Regions from separate parts of the Bacillus sp. F9_6S_D1_P_5 genome, predicted to be linked through region 2. Evidence: riboswitches for the same ligand, from Rfam matches in the RefSeq annotation. Region 2 holds a riboswitch; each other region holds the start of a gene.

Region 1 (6,916 bases), on a different contig from region 2:
AGCTCAGTGGTAGAGCTATCGGCTGTTAACCGATCGGTCGTAGGTTCGAGTCCTACCTGCGGAGCCATGGCCCGTTGGTCAAGTGGTTAAGACACCGCCCTTTCACGGCGGTAACACGGGTTCGAATCCCGTACGGGTCATAAAAAAAGAGTCAGCAATGTGCTGACTCTTTTTTATTGTGCGTTAATCCTCCGTTATCAACTGATTTTCCTGAAATAAATAAAGGGATTTAGGAAAAGCTATGGTATGTATAAAAAGGAGGAGATAAAAATGACACGAGTGAGAGACTTGATGAGCACTCATATTGTACAGTGTACACCGCTAGACAATGTATATGAGGCTGCTGTAAAGATGAAAGAAGAATCGATTGGATTGATTCCAGTTGTTGAAAATGAGCAAGTTGTTGGGCTTGTTACGGATCGAGATTTAGTTGTTCGAGGGATTGCTGAAAAACATCCTGGATCTAATAAAATTACAAATGTAATGACAACAAACATTGTTTCAGTTTCTCCAGATGATACTATTGAAAAGGCTACAGAGTTAATGGCGCAGTATCAAATTAGACGATTGCCAGTAGTTGAGAGTGGTCAACTCGTTGGGATGTTAGCACTAGGAGATTTAGCTATAAAAGAATCGGCAGATGATCAAGCGGGATTTGCTTTAAGTGAAATATCAGAGCATACGGAATGAAGTGAGACTTTCATTAGTGGGATAAGTTACGTATAAAAATCAGATACATTATTCTAGTATATAGGGTTAAGCTAATATGTTAGCATGATGTATCTGAGCCATTATATAATAAGTATACAGTTAGTAATTTCGACAGTTTATTTAAATTTGTCATTCTTAATTTTTAATAAGAGAAAAAATGATATACTGATAGATATAAGTATTATGATAGATTTCGAATATAACAATATTTATTGTTAATGATTTATTGATGTAATAATGAATTAATATTTCCTATGTAGACAAAAGGGAAGGGGAATTATATGAGGGCTATACAGCGCAATCCAAATTGGAATTTGGTTACAGATACATATATAGAACCAAATAATTTCGCTGAATTATTTTCTTTACTTGTACCTTGTCATCCAAAAGGTGAAGGGAAAGAAAGAACTATATTAGTGTGGAAAGAAAAAGAATTTTATAAAGAAGAAAATTTAGCGGCATTTATCGTATATGGAATGGATAAAGCAAGAAATTTACCACAGTTTCATAAAGATGAAATTCCAACTTTAGTACGTATTCTTCGTTTATGCCAAGAGATTGGCTGGTATGAAGAAGCAAATACTTTTATGGTGACTCAAGGACTTGCTGAGTTTGTTCACACTTCATTGGAGTATGAAACGTGGGATCTTTTGACACAAGCGGTTGCTTTAAACTATTTAATTATTAAATATCGTATTGGTGAATTAACTGATGAGGATGTAGAAATTTGGGATAGAGTTAAATTCAATGAGAAATGTATAACAGACTGTAAACATTTATTATCTCATAAAGAAGTATTAGAATTTACATTCTTTTATATGTGTAAGAGAGCTAAATTGTTATCAAAAGAGCAATTAAATAGTGATATGATGAGTCTAGCAATGTATTGTAATACGTTTGTTTATGACTTATATACACATGACTTATTACGAAAATATCGTAAGTGTACAGATTTCCTATCATACTATGGACCTAGTCAAGCGGTGTTGGCTTGTCAAAGAGCTGTACTTTCTCAAATTTCAGATCGATTAGACCCACTCAAGACTACTCATGTTGATGATTATTTATATGTAATGAAAGAAATGATGGAGCATATGACGATAGGAATAATGGATCGATATGATCATTTTATCGGAAAGTTATTATCATATGTGCCATTTTTCGAAATGATTCAAGTTCCACAACATGCATATTATTGTGAAGAATTATTGTATATTTGTAAGGGTATTGAATATAAAGAAGAAATATTACGCAATTATATATTTATACAATTACATGATTGTTTACCATCATTCTTTAAACTATTTCTTAAAAATAAGCGTTATGCAACGATTCACGATATTCTGTTCTATTGGTGTGACGATGAACAAAGAATGAGCTTAGAAAAAAAATATAATCTTAGTTTTATTTATGAAAAATATGCTTGCGGATAAAGAGCATTTTCTATATAAATTAAAAAGGATCTCAATTTTATGTGAGATCCTTTTTTTATTAGTAAAGCAAGGAGAATGTAATTAAGACGAGAAATAACATTCCATAAAGGAGAACTTGTGCCGTATTGCTTCCTTGTATACCAAAAAAAGTATTTGTTTTTTTATATAAATTCACTATATATTTTAGCGGATTATCTTTGAAAGATTGATACACAGTGTCTCCTCTTTCTAAGCTTCTTGTTCGTGTTTTTTGTTATTAGGAACATGAATGTATCTAGCTATGAATAATAAAATAGCCATAAAAAATACAGGAAATACGGTAGATAAATAAAAACCATTACTAATAATATTTGCTATTAGGGCACTTAATAGAAAGATGGCATTATAAATATGGGCAATTTTTTGTTTTAGTTGAACTTGAAAAGATTCCATCATAATTTCTAAAGCAACAAAAGCAATGATAATAGACAAAAATACAGTATTTGTATTGTAAATGATTAAACAACAGATTAAACCTAAAAAGGCTAAGTATTCAATTAAGAGAGGTATATTGATATTGCGTGACATACAATTTACCTAACTAAATATGGCAGTGGATTTACTGCATTTGTTTTTTCAAAATTCCATTCTCCATTGTGTAATTCAAAATGAAGATGTTGCCCGTATGAATGACCTGTGTTTCCCATATGACCTACTAATTGTCCAGCTTGTACTTGATCACCAGCTTGTACAGTGCGATCTTTCATATGAGCATAGACTGTTGTATATAATTTCCCGTTTATTTGATGGGCGATGAACACAACATTGCCATAGCTAGCTGAATAATATGATTTCACAACTTTACCTGCCGCCGCCGCTTGGATAGAGACGTTACCTGGAGCTGCAATATCTATACCATAATGCATTTGTTCCCAGCGCATATCAAAGGTTGAGCTAATTTTTCCTTGTGTAGGGAATTTGAAAACTGCTGGAATGGAAGCAGTTTGGGCTTTTTGAACTTGTGCTTGATTTTGCACTACATAATGTTTTGCCACGTATCCGTATCCTGTGCCAAAACGAATTTTATACCAAGTTCCTACAGTTTCTACTACTTGTAGTTGTGTTCCATTTTGTAATGAACCAAGCAGTGCACTACTTGTACTAGCGGTGCTACGTACATTAAGTTTAGGTGTTGCAACTGTGTATTTCGTATTATTTTGAACTGTAATGCCTTTTACTAAAGGCTGTGAACCGTTAGAAACGAATGCTTTTTGTACGTAACCTGTTGTGCCATTATGTAAAATTTTATACCACTCGCCTTGTTCTTCTTGAATAGTAACGAATTTCCCATTTGGTAACACATCTAAAATTGAAGATTCTAAATTAGGTTCAGAACGAACGTTTAATGCATTGGCATTAACGATGTATTGATTATTAGATTGAAGTTTGTTTTTTAGTAGAATAGCATCTTTTTGTACGTAACCTACTTTATTATTAACAGATACTTTATACCAGCTATCAGTTGTTTCAAGTATGTTCACTTTCGTATTAAAGCGAATTGTATCAATTGATGAGCTATTTGCGTTATTTTTTGTATGTAAGGTTACTTGATTGACTTTGACATAGCCAGTTTTTACATTAGATAATTGTTCAGCGTTGGCTGTTTGTACATTTGTTTCTCCCATAGAAGGAAGTAAAGAAGCAATTGCGACAGTAGTTGCTGCTAAAGCAGTAGCTTTCATATTCATATAATAGAGACCTCCTCTAGTTGTATAGTTGTAATTTTATTATAGTATAAAGATATAATATAGTGGGTTTATTCACATAAATGTAATATGAAATCAATATAAAAATAAATTTTTTGAGGATAATGATTCCTTTTTATCCAATTAATTAGGATAATAATTTCTAACATAGAATATAAGTATTATATGGCTTTATTATTTTGTTGACAATTAAGAAAATTAAAACAGTTGATGATGTCTTATTACGATGTTATACTGACAGTGTTAATTTCATAGTTTGCTAGGAGAGCTGGTGTTGCCAGCTGAGAGTAGGCCGTAAGCCTTTGATCCTTTTCATTACCTGATCTAGATTATGCTAGCGTAGGGAAGCAATTCGGACACTAATAATAAGTCCCCGTTTCTTTGCGTATAGAAACGGGGCTTTTTTGTTTGAAAATTTCATATTGAAACCACTAGGGGTGCTTGTTGTGCTGAGAGAGGAATAATCCTTAACCCTTATAACACCTGATCTAGGTAATACTAGCGAAGGGAAGTGGAGCAACGAATAAATTATAATTTTATTTGCTGTAACCACTTCTTATTTAGAAGTGGTTTTTTATTTATATACACATACCGGAAGGGGATAGGGAAATGAAATTTTGCGATAGATTATTAGAAACTGTACAACCAGTTTGGGAGATGAGTCATAATCATCCGTTTGTTGTAGGTATGGGAGACGGTACGTTAGAAAAAGATAAGTTTCAGTATTACATTATTCAAGATTATTTATATTTGTTAGATTATGCAAAGCTATATGCCATCGGTGTTGTAAAGGCAACGAATCCACAAGTAATGGGGAAATTTGCTGAACAAATTGATGGAATATTAAATGGAGAAATGACAATCCATAAACAATATGCAAAAAGACTTGGAATTTCTATAGAGGAGATAGAGTCTGCAAAGCCATCTGCTAAAAATTTAGCTTATACAAATTACATGATGTCTGTATCTCAAAATGGCACACTTGCGGAATTAATAGCAGCACTTCTTCCATGTATGTGGAGCTACTGGGAAATTGGAAAGCGTTTAAATGATATTCCTGGAGCGAGAGATCATGAGTTCTTTGGTGAGTGGATTCAAGGATATAGTTCTGAAGAATACGGTAACCTTTGTATTTGGCTAATAGATTTATTAAATGAAATGGCAGTTGGAAAATCTGACAAAGAGCTAGATCGATTAGAGGAGATTTTCCTATATTCCAGTCGATTTGAATATTTATTCTGGGATATGTCCTATCGTAAGGAGATGTGGGGATTTGAGGAGCAAGAACATACTACAGTTTCATAATGTTTCTTTTCATTATGATGAGAAACCAATCATCAATGAATTAAATGCTTCTATACAAGATAAAGAGTTTGTAAGTATTATCGGACCGAGTGGATGCGGGAAAAGTACTTTATTTCGCCTTATTACAGGTTTAGAAGAAGCAAGTACGGGACAGATAGAGCTGACAGAAACAAAGAGCCACCCTGTAGGGTATATGCCCCAAAAAGATATGCTCCTGCCGTGGAGAACGATTATTGAGAATGCTGCCCTGCCGTTAGAGTGCCAAGGTGTACAGAAGAAAGAAGCACAAATAAAGGCGAAGGAACTATTGCATAAATTTGGCTTACAAGGGTATGAGACAAAATATCCGAAAGATTTATCTGGTGGTATGAGACAACGTGTATCCTTTATTCGAACTTTATTAACAGGCGGGGAGATATTGCTGTTAGATGAACCGTTTAGCGCGTTGGATGCTTTAACGAAGGCATCTTTGCAAGAATGGCTGTTTGAACAATGGAAAGAGTGGGAAAAAACAATTTTATTTATCACTCATGATGTGGAAGAAGCATTGTTTCTTTCTAATCGAATTTTAGTAGTAGAGCAGCAACCGATAACTACTTTAACCGAGAGGATTGTACCGCTTGATCGTAATCGAACAAGAAAAGATTTATATAAGCCTGAAGTGTTAGCGCTTAAAGATGAGCTTCTTAGTATGTTACAAAGGCAGGTACTCGTATGATGAACCGGCTGAAGGAACTATTACCTGCCCTTACACTTTCTAGCATTTTACTTGTCATTTGGGAAGTAGGCGCAAGAATTGTAGATGAAATGTACATTTTACCGTCACCGTCTGCGATTGTAATGAAGATATGGAAACTAAAAGATATATTATTTACGGTTCATTTGCCGGCAACATTATATGTCGTTTTAATAGGTGTGGCAATTTCTATCGTACTTGGGGTAGGGCTAGCGATGTTAATGAACGCGAGTAATTGGATGGAGAGAGCATTTTATCCATTATTAGTGGCTTCACAAACGATTCCTATTACAGCGCTTGCTCCGCTCTTCGTTTTATGGTTTGGATATACGATTTGGAGTAAAGTCGTTGTTACGGTTTTAATTACGTTTTTCCCAATTGCGGTCAATACGTATGATGGGCTACGCAGTACGAAAAAAGAATGGGAGGAGCTCTTAGTTACGTACGGGGCAACGAAAAAAGATGTTTTTCTTAAATTAAAATTGCCGTCTGCTCTTCCTTATTTTTTCTCAGCTTTGAAAATTGCAGTTCCGCTTAGTGTAATTGGGGCAGCAATTGGTGAATGGCTCGGTGCACAAGCTGGGCTAGGATATTTCAGTAAAAGAATGATGACGCAGTTAGATGGAGCAGGTGTATTTGCACCCATTGTATTGTTATCGTTATTAGCTATTTTCTTCGTCATACTTATTTCGATATTAGAAAAGAAATTCATTAGTTGGAGGAAGCATTCATGAAATTATTAAAACGCATCTTTGTGTTTACATTATTAGTTGCAATGATTGCTGGATGTTCTAGTAATTCAGCATCAGATAAGAGTAAAAAAGAAAAAGAAATAACGGTCATGCTTGATTGGTACCCAAATGCGGTACATAGCTTTATTTATGCAGCAATTGAAAAAGGCTACTTTAAAGAAGAAGGTGTAAAGGTGAATATTAAATTCCCTTCCAATCCGACTGACCCATTAACTTTAGCAGCTGCAGGAAAAG
Region 2 (6,916 bases):
AACAATTGGAGCAAAGAATGTAATACGCTTTGGATTTTTTCGTAATGCTTTCTCAGCCAGATGAACAAGGTAGTCCATTCCTCCAGCGGCTTGAAGTGCACCGGCAGCTGTAATTACTGCTAAAATCATAAGCATTACATCAATAGGAGGAGCTGTAGGTTGTAAATGGAAGACGAAAACAAGTATTGCCATACCGACGCCACCCATTACTCCTAAACCAACTCCGCCTAGGCGTGCGCCAATAAAGATGCAGAGTAGTAACGTAAGAAATTGTAGCCAAAACATGATAAACTACCTCCGAAATTCATTAGTTAAGATATATTTGAATAATTTAATTTGAACGAAAATTAAAATAAATACTCAAAACAATCCTTGTGTTTCATACATTTTTTATTATATAACACAAGAAATGTAACATTCACGTACTTTGTTAAATTATTTCGAAAAAATAATACATTGAAACTTTACATTTACATTTATAAATAGGTAGACATTTTAATTTTTATGTTGTAATCTTTGATAGAGAATAATTTAATTCTCATAGAACTCCCATATCGTTCAACTCGTTCAGCGAGAAAGGCAAACTGATGGAAACATTAGGACGCAAAACTACAGGAGCTAAGGCCGAAAGGCTATGCTAGCCAGTTACCGGACGGATAGGGTTGGTCTTGACCAATGCTCTTTTCATTGGTCTTTTTTTTATTTGTAAAAAAATGAGAACCTTTATCAATTGTTAATGAGGTTTATATTTTAATAGTCTTAATTTATATTATGTTAATTAAGAAAGGTGATGTTAATGGGAAAATATTGGCACAAGCTATCATTTCTTCAAAAAAATGTATTGTTAACTGTGCTAGTTATTTTGACGCTTGTTGGTACTATGGGAGCGTTAAGTTTTAACATGTTTCAAAATAGCATGATGTCTATATTTGAAAGGCATTCTTTTGAAACAGGAGATACGGTATTACATAAATTAGACGTGGAAATATTGAGAGATGTTGCAAAAGACCCAACGGCAGAAAGAGAAAAGAGAGAGAAGTTAACAGAGAAATTAGATGAATCAACGGAAGAATTGAGCAGTGTTGGACAAACGTATATTGTTGGAGCGAAAAAAAATGAAAAAGGTGAGCTACAAATCATTGATTTGTCTACAGGTTTAGCAAATGTTGTTGAAGTAAGGCCGGGAGAATATTATAAACAACCAGATCTTTGGATGGAAGCATATGATAAAGTAATGAGCACAAAAAAAGCAAACATGACAGTAGTATATGAAGACGCATTAGGAACATGGGTGACGATATTAGAGCCAATTAAAGATGGAGAAGGTAACATTGTGGCACTTGTTGCAGCTGATGTAGATGCCTCTATTGTTCCTAGTACAAAGGAAAAGTTCATTATACAAGGTTTAATGTTTATTTGTATTTCTGTTTTAATTGCAACGGTTATTCAATTCCTAATCGTACGTAACGCACTTGCTCCATTGCGGGATTTACGTGAAGGATTGCGCAAAGTCGGTGAAGGTGACTTAAGTATTAAATTAGAGGAAAGACCAGATGATATTGGTATTATTAATGCGTATTTTAATAATACTATCGAGAAGTTTAAAGGAATTATAGATAAAGTAAAGCAGACAGCAGAACAGGTTTCCTCATCTTCACAAGAATTGTCAGTGAGTACGAAAGAGAATAGCATGGCAGTCCAAGGAATCGTAAGTTCTATAGTTGAGTTAAGGGCTGGCGTTCAATTACAAGAAACTGCAGTACCAAAGTATTTAGATATTATATATGAAATGGAAGATAGGATGGAAGAAATAACGAATACTGCAAAACAAATGGCGAAAGAGTCTGAAGGTACAAACCATCATTCAGTAAAAGGAAATGGTATTATTGAGCAGACGATTAATCAAATGAACATAATACAAAATGCAGTACAAGATTTATCTTCTATTATTTATTCTTTGGAAAAAAGATCAAAAGAAATTAGTGACATTGTAACAGTAATTACTGGTATTTCAAATCAAACGAATTTGCTAGCTCTAAATGCTACTACTATTGAAGCTTCATGTGCTGAGGAAACTGGTGAGGGATTTGTCGTTGTTGCGGATGAAGTGCGTAAATTAGCAGAGCAGACGGAAGCATCAGCAAAAGATATAGCAAAATTAATAGGGGAAACACGAGCTGGTACGGAAGAAGCTGTTGTTTCAATTCAAAATACTTTAAAAGAAGTAGAATCTGGAATGAAACTTGTTGAAAGTAGTGGTGCTTTCTTTGGTGAAATTTCAAAATCAGCACAATCTGTTACAAATCAAGTTAGAGTTGTTTCTAGCAATTCAAGTAATATATTGCAAAATAGCCAAAATATTGTTCGTGTTGTAAATGAACTATCACTTATCGCAAATACGTATGCAAATAGTAGTAATAATATTGAAGAAAGTATGAAAGAGCAGGAAATGTCTGTACAAGATATTGCTGAATTAGCAAGTTCTTTAAGCTGGCTTTCACAGGAGTTACAAGAGTTAATAGGAGAATTTAAAAGTTAAATGAAATGATTATACGTACTTTTGTTTGTTCAATAAAATAAATCATGCTACAATGAAAACGAATTAAGGACCGGGGAGCCAATTGGCTGAGAGGATGTAAATAAACATCGACCCTCAACCTGATCTGGATAATGCCAGCGTAGGGAGTTACTTAAAGTGATGTAGCATATGTTATTCTATAATAACTTGCATACAAGGCTTTCCTACGCAGTAGGAAAGCCTTTTCTTGTTTTAACATTTCATATTATAAGGGGGATTTTACTATGTCACAACAAGTTACAATTTCATTTTCAGTAGTACCACAAGCGAAGAACAAAGATGTGTATTCTGTTGTTGATAAAGCAATTGAGGTTGTACAACAATCGGGAGTTCGTTATGAAGTAGGGGCAATGGAAACAACGCTGGAAGGAGAATTAGATGTACTTCTTGATGTCATTAAACGTGCACAACAAGCGTGTGTGGATGCTGGAGCAGAAGAAGTAATTACTTCTATTAAAATCCATTATCGTCCAAGCACTGGTGTAACGATAGATGAAAAAGTTTGGAAGTACCGTGATGAATATGCAAAACCAGAAGCAATCTAAAATAATTACAACAATTTGGCTTATCCTTCTCATTGCGATATGGGAAGGATCTGTTTCATTATTTAAAATTGAACCGTGGATTTTACCCAAGCCTTCTGCCATTGTTCAAGAATTAATTGGAATGAAAGATTTACTATTACCGAATACGATGCAAACGCTGCAAGAGGTTATAATTGGACTGTTCTTTGCGATTTTAATTGGGACAAGTATTGCAATTATTATGGACGTTATTCCTTTATTTCGTATTTTAATAAATCCGTTGCTTGTTATTTCGCAAACGATTCCAATCGTTGTACTTGCACCGTTATTTATTATTTGGTTTGGATATGGAATGCTACCGAAAGTAATGGTAGTCATACTCGTTTGTTTCTTCCCGATCGCGCTTAGCATTTTAGAAGGTTTTCAAACAGTAGATAAAAATATGTTGAAGTTGTTGCAAACGATGAAGGCAACGAAATGGCAAGTTTACCAGAAAGTAAAGTTTCCAGCAGTACTTCCATACTTTTTCTCAGGGTTAAAAATTGCAGTTACATATAGCGTAATGGGAGCGATTATTGGAGAATGGCTCGGTGCCAGTGAAGGATTAGGAGTTATGCTTACGAGGGCTACGAAATCCTTTTTAACAGCCCGAGTATTTGGTGTTGCAGCAATTATTGTTATGGTGACATTATGCTTGTATTTTATCGTAGAGTTTATGGCAAGAATAACAGCACCATGGATATATAGAAAGGACGGCAGAAAATGAAAAAAGGTTTAAAAGTTATGTTGGCTGCCTTATTAGCAGTAGGTGTGGTTGGGTGTAACCCAGCGAAGAAAGAAGAAAGTGCAAGTAAAGATCAAAAAGTAAAAGTAGTATTAGATTGGTTTCCGAATACGAATCATACTGGCTTATATGTAGCGCAAGCGAAAGATTATTATAAAAAGCAAGGCTTAGATGTAGAAATTATTCAGCCTGGTGATAATGTGACAGCGGAGCAAATGATAGCTTCAGGAAAAGCTGACTTCGCAATAAGCGCACAAGAAAATGTAACGTTGGCTCGTGTGGAGGGGATTCCTGTTGTATCTGTCGGAGTGATTATTCAGCATAACACTTCAGCTTTTGCATCGCTTAAGAAAGATAACATGACTTCACCGAAAGATTTTGAAGGTAAACGTTATGGAGGCTGGGGAGGACCAGCAGAAGAAGCTACATTAAAGACAATTATGGAGAAACATCAAGCTGATTTTAATAAAGTTGAAAAAATCATCTTAGGACAAACCGATTTCTTTAAATCAATCGGCCGTGATGCAGACTTTGAATGGATTTATTACGGATGGGATGGAATTGAAGCGAAGCGCCAAGGAAAAGAGTTAAATACGATTATGGTGAAAGACTTAGACCCAGCGCTTGATTTCTATAGTCCAGTTATTATTACGAGTGAAAAACATACGAAACAAGATAAAGACTTTGTGAAAAAGTTTATGAGTGCAACGACAGACGGTTATAATTTTGCAATTAAAGAACCGAAAGAAGCTGCTGATATTTTAATTAAAGCTGTTCCAGATGTGAATAAAGACTTAGTACAAGAAAGTCAAAAGTGGTTAAGTACGAAGTATCAAGATGATGCAAAAGCATGGGGAGTACAGAAGGAAGAAGTTTGGACGAATTACATGAATTTCTTATATGATAACAAAGTTATTAAGAAGAAAATTGATGTAAAAGATGCCTTTACAAATGAGTTCCTTCCAAGTGAAAAATGAGTGGATTACAAATAAAAGATGTTGTAAAATCTTTCGATGGAAAGAATGTATTAGCAAATATTAGTGCTTCTATACAAGAGGGAGAGTTTGTTTCCTTTGTAGGACCGAGTGGTTGCGGGAAAAGCACATTATTAAATATGATTGCAAATGTTGAAAATCCAACAAGTGGGAATGTAACGTATAAGGATACGCACGTACGAGAGCAAGATGTCGTAAGTTATATGCCACAACAAGATTTATTACTACCGTGGCGATCAGCTTTGCAAAATATAGTCCTGCCATTGGAAATCGAAGGTAAACCGAAAAAACAAAGGCTCACAGAAGGAATGGAAGCATTAAAGCAATTTCAGCTAGATGAATATGCGGACCATTATCCAGATGAATTGTCCGGTGGTATGCGTCAAAGGATTAGTTTTCTGCGCACATATTTATGTGAAAAGCCAATTATGCTACTTGATGAGCCTTTTGGAAAATTAGATGCTTTTACAAAAATGGAAGTACATAGCTGGCTTTTAAACTCTTGGCACCAAGAGAAGCAAACAATCGTTATGGTTACACATGACTTAGATGAGGCAATCTTGCTTTCGGATCGTGTATTTATTTTATCTCAAAGGCCAGCATCAATAGTTGGCGAGGTACAAGTGAAATTACCTAGGCCGAGAACGATGGATATGTTAACATCACTTGAGTTAAAGCAGGATAAGGAAGAAATTTTGAGAGTATTAGCTCCTTATATGAAAAAATAGAAAAAGCCTTTTAACAGTTTTTAGTATAATTACTGTTAAGAGGCTTTTTTATATAGGGGGAGAAAGATGAAATCTATAGAGCAAATAGTTGATTCGTTAACAGCTAATAATCTTGAAGAAGGAAAGTCCTTATTAAAAAATCATATTTTATTAATGAAGTATGGTATGGAACATCATGAATTAAAAGAAGAAGAAATGACAGAAGTTTTAAAGTGGGTTCAAGGCCGGGATCAATTGAGAAAAGATGTTCCAGAATTACGTGATTTACATTTAGTTAAAAAGTTTCAAGTGCTATTAGATGAATTTATTCATTCAATAATTTCAAATGGTTATGTAGAAGATGCGGTAGAAATTTTAGAGAGTGTATTAAAAAGTATGGGAGCAGTCGCTCATATTGTAAAAATTATGTTTGTTGGTAAAAGAAAAGTTAATAGAAATTCTTTAGAGATGGTAGAAGAGTTAAAACGAGAGTGCTACAACTTAATGGAACAGCGTGCTGCTATCGGGTTGCATGCTCAAATCTTTCACGTTTTAGGTTTCGTTCATTCGATCCAATTTGATTTAGAAGAAAGTTCACAGGAACATGGACGATCTGTAATAGGCCTTTTAACAGATTTTAAAACGAATGAATTGAAATCTGTACAACAATTTCAAAACGAAGACCATATCCCAGAAGTGAAAAATATGGTGAGTAAAGAGTATGGGATAGAATTACAAAGAAGAATTTATATGTGGAAATCGTTAACGCTCATCTTTACAAGTCCATATGCATTAGAAAAGATGTATAAGGAAATTTATGCAGAAAATGAAAAAGTGGAGAAGGAACAAAAAGAAAAATAGAGAATAGAATATAACAGAGTAGTTTATACTCTTAATATAACAAATGTTAAAGGAGTGAAAGGATAAAATGACTTTATCAACTGTTCTTCAAATGGTTTTAGCTTGATGCGGGAGAAGTCTGCCCATTTTTAACGATTAAGCTAAATTGAAGACAGCAGGTAAAGAACCTTAATCCTTTTTTACGATAATATGTAATGGGTAAGGTGTATTCACCTTACCCATTTTCTATATGCACAATTAAATAAGGCTTTATACTGTTGCGCTCTCTATTTAGCTTATGAACTATAAGTAAAGGAGAGAAAAAATGAGTATATTAACAGTAGAAAATTTAAGTCATTCGTATGGTGAGAAAACCATTTTATATAATGCGTGTTTTCGACTACTAAAGGGCGAGCATGTTGGATTAGTAGGGGAAAATGGAATTGGAAAATCAACATTGTTAAAGATTTTAACAGGAGAACTTATAC
Region 3 (6,916 bases), on a different contig from region 2:
ATAGGGAGGCTTTTTCATGGAACAAAAATTTTCAGTTGAAGCGTTTTGGAAGAAAGTAAAACATGTTGCAAAGCAAGCAGGGCAGTCGGTCATTTATGCAAGTTTATTATTGTTTTACGTTTTGCAGAAACCAGATGTTCCAAAACGGGTGAAAATTATTGTAATTGGAGCACTTGCTTATTTTATTGCACCGATTGATGCGATTCCAGATTTCGTTGCTGGAATTGGTTATACGGATGATTTAGGGGCGTTAATGGCTGCACTATTACAAGCGTCGTTATACGTCAATGATGATGTGAAAGATAAGGCACGAGTGAAGTTGGCAGAATGGTTTGGTTCGGATATAGACACATCCTTTATCGATCAGAAATTAGATCAATAGGTGAGAACTGTCATATAGTGACAGGGCGAACGTAAGCGAGGAAGTGCATTATGCCATCAGGAAGAACACATACGAAAATAAACTTAATATCCCTTCCGGTTGTTTTGTTTATGCTCTTTTCGTATGGATTAACAAACTTTGATTTTTTATTAACTTTTGCAATTGGATTTTTAGTAGGTACTACATTTTTAACGCCCGATTTAGATACGTATAGTAATGCGTATAATAAATGGGGATTCCTGCGTATATTCTGGTATCCGTATAAGAAGGTCATGCCGCATCGCTCCTTCTTTACACATACAATTATACTTGGTGATGTGATTCGTATTGCATACATGTTAATTGTGTTTTCTCCGTTTTTATTCCTATTAAATATAATCGCGCTTGACGGGAATTTAATAGAAATTGCGAAGAAGCATGAAGTTGAAATTGTAACGTTTGTAATGGGAATTGTTGTCGCAAGCACGCTTCACATTATAGCGGATAAAGTGAACACGCGCCGCAAGAAAATGATGAGAAAAAAGAAGAAACGCAGAAGATAAAAAAACGTCCCAAAAGGTATTTTGGGACGTTTTTTTTTATTAAAAGGTTGTCGTATCGCCGATAACGCTTCATTTATTATTATGTGTGCTGTTTTAATCAAACGTTTGTTTAAAATTAAGCTTTCAGTACTTTAATACCTTTTACGATGTTCCAAATGAAGTAGTATAAGCTAATAATACCGCAAATACATAAGACAATCATTGCTCCAATGCCAAGTGTTACGTCTGGTTGATTCGATCCAATCCCCATAATTCCTAGAATAATAAAGCCAATGAATGACGCGATACTTGGAATGATATGTGTCCATAGAGCGCGTTTTGCATGTGGTTTCGTTTCAGAATCTCCCACAATCCACACAATAATAGGGAATAAGATAGGGGCAAATAATACACTAAAGTATGATAAAGCTGCTAATATTTTGTTTCCGTTCATATATATCACCTCATAAATAATGTCCGTTGTTATACTTTTATTATGCAGGAAATGTGGCGAGCTTCCTATCGATGAACATTACAAGAACGTGACGCTTTTGTAAGATTTCTAGGTTGAAAATTAAATTTTCAAAAAAATCTTCCGTAATGGAAATTGTTGTGATAGAATTAATGAAAACGTTTTCTTGGACGTTTTTTATTTTAGACTTAAAGGTATGATGACCTGATAGTATATTGATGAGGTTATTCTATTTAAAAGGGGATTCTTTAGGGGGAGAGAACAATGAACACATGGACACAAGTTTATGATCCGTTCGGAAACATTTGGATTTCGGCAGCGGTCGCACTTATTCCGATTATCTTTTTTTTCTTAGCTTTAGCAGTTTTCCGCATGAAGGGGTATGTGGCAGGGTTTATTACAGTTGTACTTACAATTTTAGTGGCGTTATTCGCTTATAAGATGCCGTTCACAATGGCGATGGCAGCGACCGGATATGGTTTCTTATACGGACTATGGCCAATTGCTTGGATTATCATTATGTCGGTATTTTTATATAAAATCTCTGTGAAAACAGGTCAATTTGATGTCATTCGTGCATCTGTATTGTCCATTACGAATGACCATCGTTTACTCGTTATTTTAATCGGTTTTTCATTCGGAGCATTTTTAGAAGGAGCAGCAGGATTTGGTGCACCAGTAGCGATTACAGCAGCGCTTCTTGCAGGTCTTGGATTAAATCCTTTATATGCAGCGGGTCTTTGTTTGATCGCAAATACGGCACCGGTAGCGTTCGGAGCGATGGGGATTCCAATTACAGTTGCTGGACAAGTAACAGGTATTGATCCACATAAAATTGGACAAATGGCTGGACATCAATTACCGTTCTTATCATTATTTGTTCCGTTCTTTATCGTATTTTTAATGGATGGGTTTAAAGGGGTAAGACAAACATGGCCTGCTTTATTTGTAGCGGGTAGCTCATTTGCAATTACGCAGTTCATTACAGCGACATTCTTAGGACCAGAACTTCCGGATATTACGTCAGCACTTGTAAGTTTAGTGAGTTTATCGCTATTCTTAAAAGTTTGGCAGCCGAAAGAAATTTATCAGTCTAAACAAGCAAATAGTGAAGTAGCTGCGACAACGACGGCAACATCTATGCCGAAACTAACAGTAGGAAAAGTCGTAAAAGCATGGTCTCCATTCATTATTTTAACTGTGATGGTAGTCATTTGGAGCCAAAGCTTCTTTAAGGCATTATTTGCTCCAGGCGGCGCATTGGAAAGCCTCGTGTTTAAGTTTGAAGTTCCAGGCTTACACAATTTAGTAATGAAAGCAGAACCAATTGTAAATAAACCGACGCCGTACGAGGCAATTTTGAAGTTTGATGTATTATCAGCAACAGGAACAGCAATTTTAATTGCTTGTATCATTTCTATCTTTATTTTGAAAATGAGTGCAAAAGATGCAGTAACGACATTTAAAGAAACGTTAAATGAACTTAAAATGCCAATTCTATCTATCGGATTCGTATTAGGATTCGCATTTATCGCAAACTATTCTGGTCTATCTTCTACATTAGCGTTAGCGCTTGCAGGAACTGGCGGACTATTCCCGTTCTTCTCACCATTCCTGGGCTGGATTGGGGTATTCTTAACAGGCTCTGATACGTCAGCGAATGCACTGTTCTCGAATTTACAAGCGATTACAGCACAGCAAGTCGGTGTATCTGAAGTGCTTCTCGTTGCAGCAAATACAACGGGCGGTGTAACAGGAAAAATGATTTCTCCGCAATCGATTGCAATTGCTTGTGCGGCAGTTGGACTTGCTGGAAAAGAATCAGATTTATTTCGCTTTACAGTGAAGCATAGTTTATTTTTCGTAATTATTGTTGGTATTATGACGTATGTACAGGCATATTATTTAACGTGGATGATTCCATAAGTAACAAAAGAAATAAACTTTGCATTTTTCAGATTATCGTGTATGATGGGAAAGTATTGAAAATTAAATCAGTGATAAACTAGGGGTGCCTAACGTATGCGTAGGCTGAGAGAGAAGCGCGTGAACTTCTTAACCCTTTGGACCTGATCTGGCTCGTACCAGCGTAGGGAAGTTAACGGCTTTACATAATGATGTCTTTATGAGCCAGGTCCTTATTTTTTATGGACCTGGCTCTTTTTATTTTGGCATACGCTGGCCATATCTCGTCCTTGTCACGTACAGGGGGGCAACAAAGGTTATGAAACAGTCTGTTTCAGCTGAGCAAATTGAATTGAAATCGAGTTTACCAGGAAGTAAGAAAGTGTATGTGGATGGACCACGAGAAGGTATGAAAGTGCCGATGCGTGAGATTGAACAAAGCGATACAAACGGCGTTCCGAATCCTCCAATTCGTGTATATGATACGAGCGGTCCTTATACAGATCCTGCGTATAAGGTGGAGTTGGAAAAGGGGATTCCAACGCCGCGCCACTCTTGGATCATAGAGCGCGAGGATGTAGAAGCATACGAAGGGCGCGAAGTGAAACCAGAGGATGACGGTGTGAAGGTGGCTTCGAAACATACACCTGTTTTCCCGCAAATGGATCGCCAGCCGCTTAGAGCGAAGCAAGGGGCCAACGTTACGCAAATGCATTATGCGCGTAATGGCATCATTACATCTGAGATGGAATATGTTGCGATTCGTGAAGGAGTAGAGCCTGAGTTTGTTCGTAAGGAAATCGCGGAAGGCCGTGCTATTTTACCAGCGAATATTAACCATCCGGAAGCAGAGCCAATGATTATCGGACGTAATTTCCACGTGAAGGTTAATGCAAATATCGGAAACTCTGCTGTATCTTCTTCTATCGCAGAAGAAGTAGAGAAGATGACGTGGGCAACGCGCTGGGGTGCAGATACGATTATGGATTTATCTACAGGTAAAAATATTCATACGACGCGTGAGTGGATTATTCGTAACGCGCCTGTACCAGTTGGAACTGTACCGATTTATCAAGCGCTGGAAAAAGTAAATGGAATTGCAGAAGATTTAACGTGGGAAGTGTATCGTGATACGTTAATTGAGCAAGCGGAGCAAGGTGTTGATTACTTTACGATTCACGCAGGCGTATTACTTCGTTACATTCCAATTACTGCAAAGCGTACGACAGGTATCGTTTCACGTGGTGGTTCAATTATGGCACAGTGGTGTTTATTCCATCATAAAGAAAACTTCCTATACACTCATTTCGAGGAGATATGTGAAATTATGAAGCAGTACGATGTTTCGTTCTCTCTTGGAGATGGATTACGTCCAGGTTCGATTGCAGATGCAAATGACGAAGCACAGTTTTCTGAACTTGAAACACTTGGTGAATTAACGAAGATTGCTTGGAAACATGATGTGCAAGTGATGATTGAAGGACCTGGGCATGTACCGATGCACTTAATTAAAGAGAATATGGAGAAAGAACTTGATATTTGTCAGGGCGCGCCGTTCTATACTCTTGGGCCGTTAACGACAGATATTGCACCAGGTTATGACCATATTACATCCGCAATTGGAGCTGCGATGATTGGCTGGTTTGGAACGGCGATGCTTTGTTATGTAACGCCGAAAGAACATTTAGGTTTACCGAATAAAGATGATGTTCGCGAGGGAGTTATTACGTACAAAATCGCTGCACATGCGGCTGATCTGGCGAAAGGACACAAAACGGCTCATCAGCGTGATGATGCACTTTCAAAAGCTCGCTTTGAATTCCGTTGGCGCGATCAATTTAATTTATCTTTAGATCCTGAACGTGCGATGGAATATCACGATGAAACATTGCCAGCAGAAGGCGCGAAAACGGCTCATTTCTGCTCAATGTGTGGACCGAAGTTTTGTAGTATGAGAATTTCACATGATATTCGTGAATACGCAAAAGAAAATGATTTAGAAACGACAGAAGCAATTGAAAAAGGAATGAAAGAGAAAGCGAAAGAATTTAAAGACACTGGTAGTCATTTATACCAATAACACGTTACACCTCTTTACTTGATTGATCACACTGTAGTACCTAACTTAAATATAGAAGAAGCCCGCTTTGCTAAGACGGTAGCAAAGCGGGCTTCTGTCGTTTATCCCACTTTAATGGGCAGTAAGACCCCCACCTCAAAATTCAGCGAAAGCAAAGAATTTAGGTGGGGGTCGGGCTGCCCATTAAAGTCCGATTGGTGAGGGCTGATTAAAGTTTCACTTTATAAGGCGAAGAAGAGGTGTACCCAGTAGTATAAGAGGAATAATGTGACGACTGTTGTGAGAGGAATAACGATAAGGGATACACTTAAATAGTCTTTCCATTTTACTTTAATTTTGTTTTGTTTCAGTATATACATCCAAATGAGGGAAGCTAGCGTACCGATTGGTAATAATAGTGAACCGATGTCACTACCAATAATGTTTGCGAGATAGATAGTTTTCAATGTGACTGGATCTAGTCCCATTTCTGTTAATGTGATTGTACCAATCATAAGTGCAGGATGGTTATTGAAGACGTTAGAGAGGAGGGAAACGAGTCCACCCATTGCAAAGCTAGCATAGAGTAGATGTTGACTTACCAATGGCTCAAGCCAATTTACAAGCGCCGCTGTTAATCCTGCGTTATGAAGCCCGTAAATAATGACATACATAGAGAAAGCGAAAATTAAAATGTGCCACGGTGTCTTTTTCAAAATATCGACTGGGTTTGTTCGTAAGTAGTACCATCTCCAGATGAGAAGAACGAGTGAACCAAGTACGGCAACAATTTCGATTGGAATCGATAAGAAGGATGCAACGAATAGAAGACAGCGCATAAGGAAGACGAATCCTAATACTTTTAACATGAATTTTGTACGTTTTTGTTTCGTATCAACGGAATTTTTTCCTTTTAACGGATGGAAGTTTTTCGTGAAGAAAATTTCTTCGATATCATATGAAGAAACAGGTAATCTTTCTGGTAGCTTTTTCTTTAAAACTGTATACATAAGCCATGACATAAACAATAGTCCTAATGTTGCAGGTACAAACATCATAGCTGTGTGCATATAAAGAGTCATATTCACAATATTTAATGCGATTAAGTTTACGATATTACTTACACCAATTGGTGCACTAGAAGCAGTGGCAATTAAGGCGCCGCTTAATAAATAAGGAATTTGTTGATGCGGTTTTAATTGAAGGTTTTTTAGAAGAAGAATTAAAATTGGAGTTGTAATTAAAATACTACCGTCGTTATTAAATAAAAGAGTCATAAGAAAACATAATAATTGAATATACCAGTATAAACGGCGACCGGAGCCTTTTGCTAAATTTGCAAGTTTCGCTGCGGACCAGTGGAAGAAGCCGAAGCTTTCTAATATAACCGCCATAACGATGGTCGCTAATATTGTTATAGAGGCACCGCCAATTTTACTAATAATGTCCATGACGTCTGGTCTTGATACAAGTCCAGTAATCAAGATAATGCCAGCGCCAATTGCTGCCGGCCACGCCTCATTTAAACCACGGGGTCGCCAAAAGATAACAATCATCGTAAAGAAGAATACAATAAT

The links. A riboswitch is a leader RNA that binds a small molecule or an ion and turns the genes downstream of it on or off. The one in region 2 is predicted to bind thiamine pyrophosphate.
Region 1: linked by a shared signal. The riboswitch ahead of tenA (thiaminase II) and the one ahead of ACUXEY_RS15295 (MTH1187 family thiamine-binding protein) in region 2 are both predicted to bind thiamine pyrophosphate.
Region 3: linked by a shared signal. The riboswitch ahead of thiC (phosphomethylpyrimidine synthase ThiC) and the one ahead of ACUXEY_RS15295 (MTH1187 family thiamine-binding protein) in region 2 are both predicted to bind thiamine pyrophosphate.

What each region holds. Positions count from the first base shown of each region.
Region 1 covers NZ_JBTREW010000013.1:1,988-8,903, forward strand. The annotation lists tRNA gene ACUXEY_RS16870 (tRNA-Asn) at 1-67, shown strand, start outside; tRNA gene ACUXEY_RS16875 (tRNA-Glu) at 69-140, shown strand; gene ACUXEY_RS16880 (CBS domain-containing protein) at 271-690, shown strand; gene ACUXEY_RS16885 (DUF3965 domain-containing protein) at 993-2,144, shown strand; gene ACUXEY_RS16890 (hypothetical protein) at 2,373-2,711, opposite strand; gene ACUXEY_RS16895 (SH3 domain-containing protein) at 2,717-3,871, opposite strand; TPP riboswitch at 4,141-4,252, shown strand; TPP riboswitch at 4,313-4,416, shown strand; gene tenA (thiaminase II) at 4,499-5,194, shown strand; gene ACUXEY_RS16905 (ABC transporter ATP-binding protein) at 5,163-5,912, shown strand; gene ACUXEY_RS16910 (ABC transporter permease) at 5,912-6,664, shown strand; gene ACUXEY_RS16915 (ABC transporter substrate-binding protein) at 6,661-6,916, shown strand, end outside.
Region 2 covers NZ_JBTREW010000011.1:92,792-99,707, reverse strand. The annotation lists gene ACUXEY_RS15305 (anaerobic C4-dicarboxylate transporter family protein) at 1-285, opposite strand, end outside; cyclic di-GMP riboswitch class I at 569-653, shown strand; gene ACUXEY_RS15300 (methyl-accepting chemotaxis protein) at 797-2,539, shown strand; TPP riboswitch at 2,601-2,702, shown strand; gene ACUXEY_RS15295 (MTH1187 family thiamine-binding protein) at 2,803-3,123, shown strand; gene ACUXEY_RS15290 (ABC transporter permease) at 3,095-3,868, shown strand; gene ACUXEY_RS15285 (ABC transporter substrate-binding protein) at 3,865-4,863, shown strand; gene ACUXEY_RS15280 (ABC transporter ATP-binding protein) at 4,860-5,609, shown strand; gene ACUXEY_RS15275 (hypothetical protein) at 5,676-6,449, shown strand; gene ACUXEY_RS15270 (ABC-F family ATP-binding cassette domain-containing protein) at 6,754-6,916, shown strand, end outside.
Region 3 covers NZ_JBTREW010000005.1:173,300-180,215, reverse strand. The annotation lists gene ACUXEY_RS08715 (YkvA family protein) at 17-382, shown strand; gene ACUXEY_RS08710 (metal-binding protein) at 433-924, shown strand; gene ACUXEY_RS08705 (DUF4870 domain-containing protein) at 1,040-1,357, opposite strand; gene lldP (L-lactate permease) at 1,640-3,301, shown strand; TPP riboswitch at 3,373-3,488, shown strand; gene thiC (phosphomethylpyrimidine synthase ThiC) at 3,600-5,360, shown strand; gene ACUXEY_RS08690 (arsenic transporter) at 5,582-6,916, opposite strand, start outside.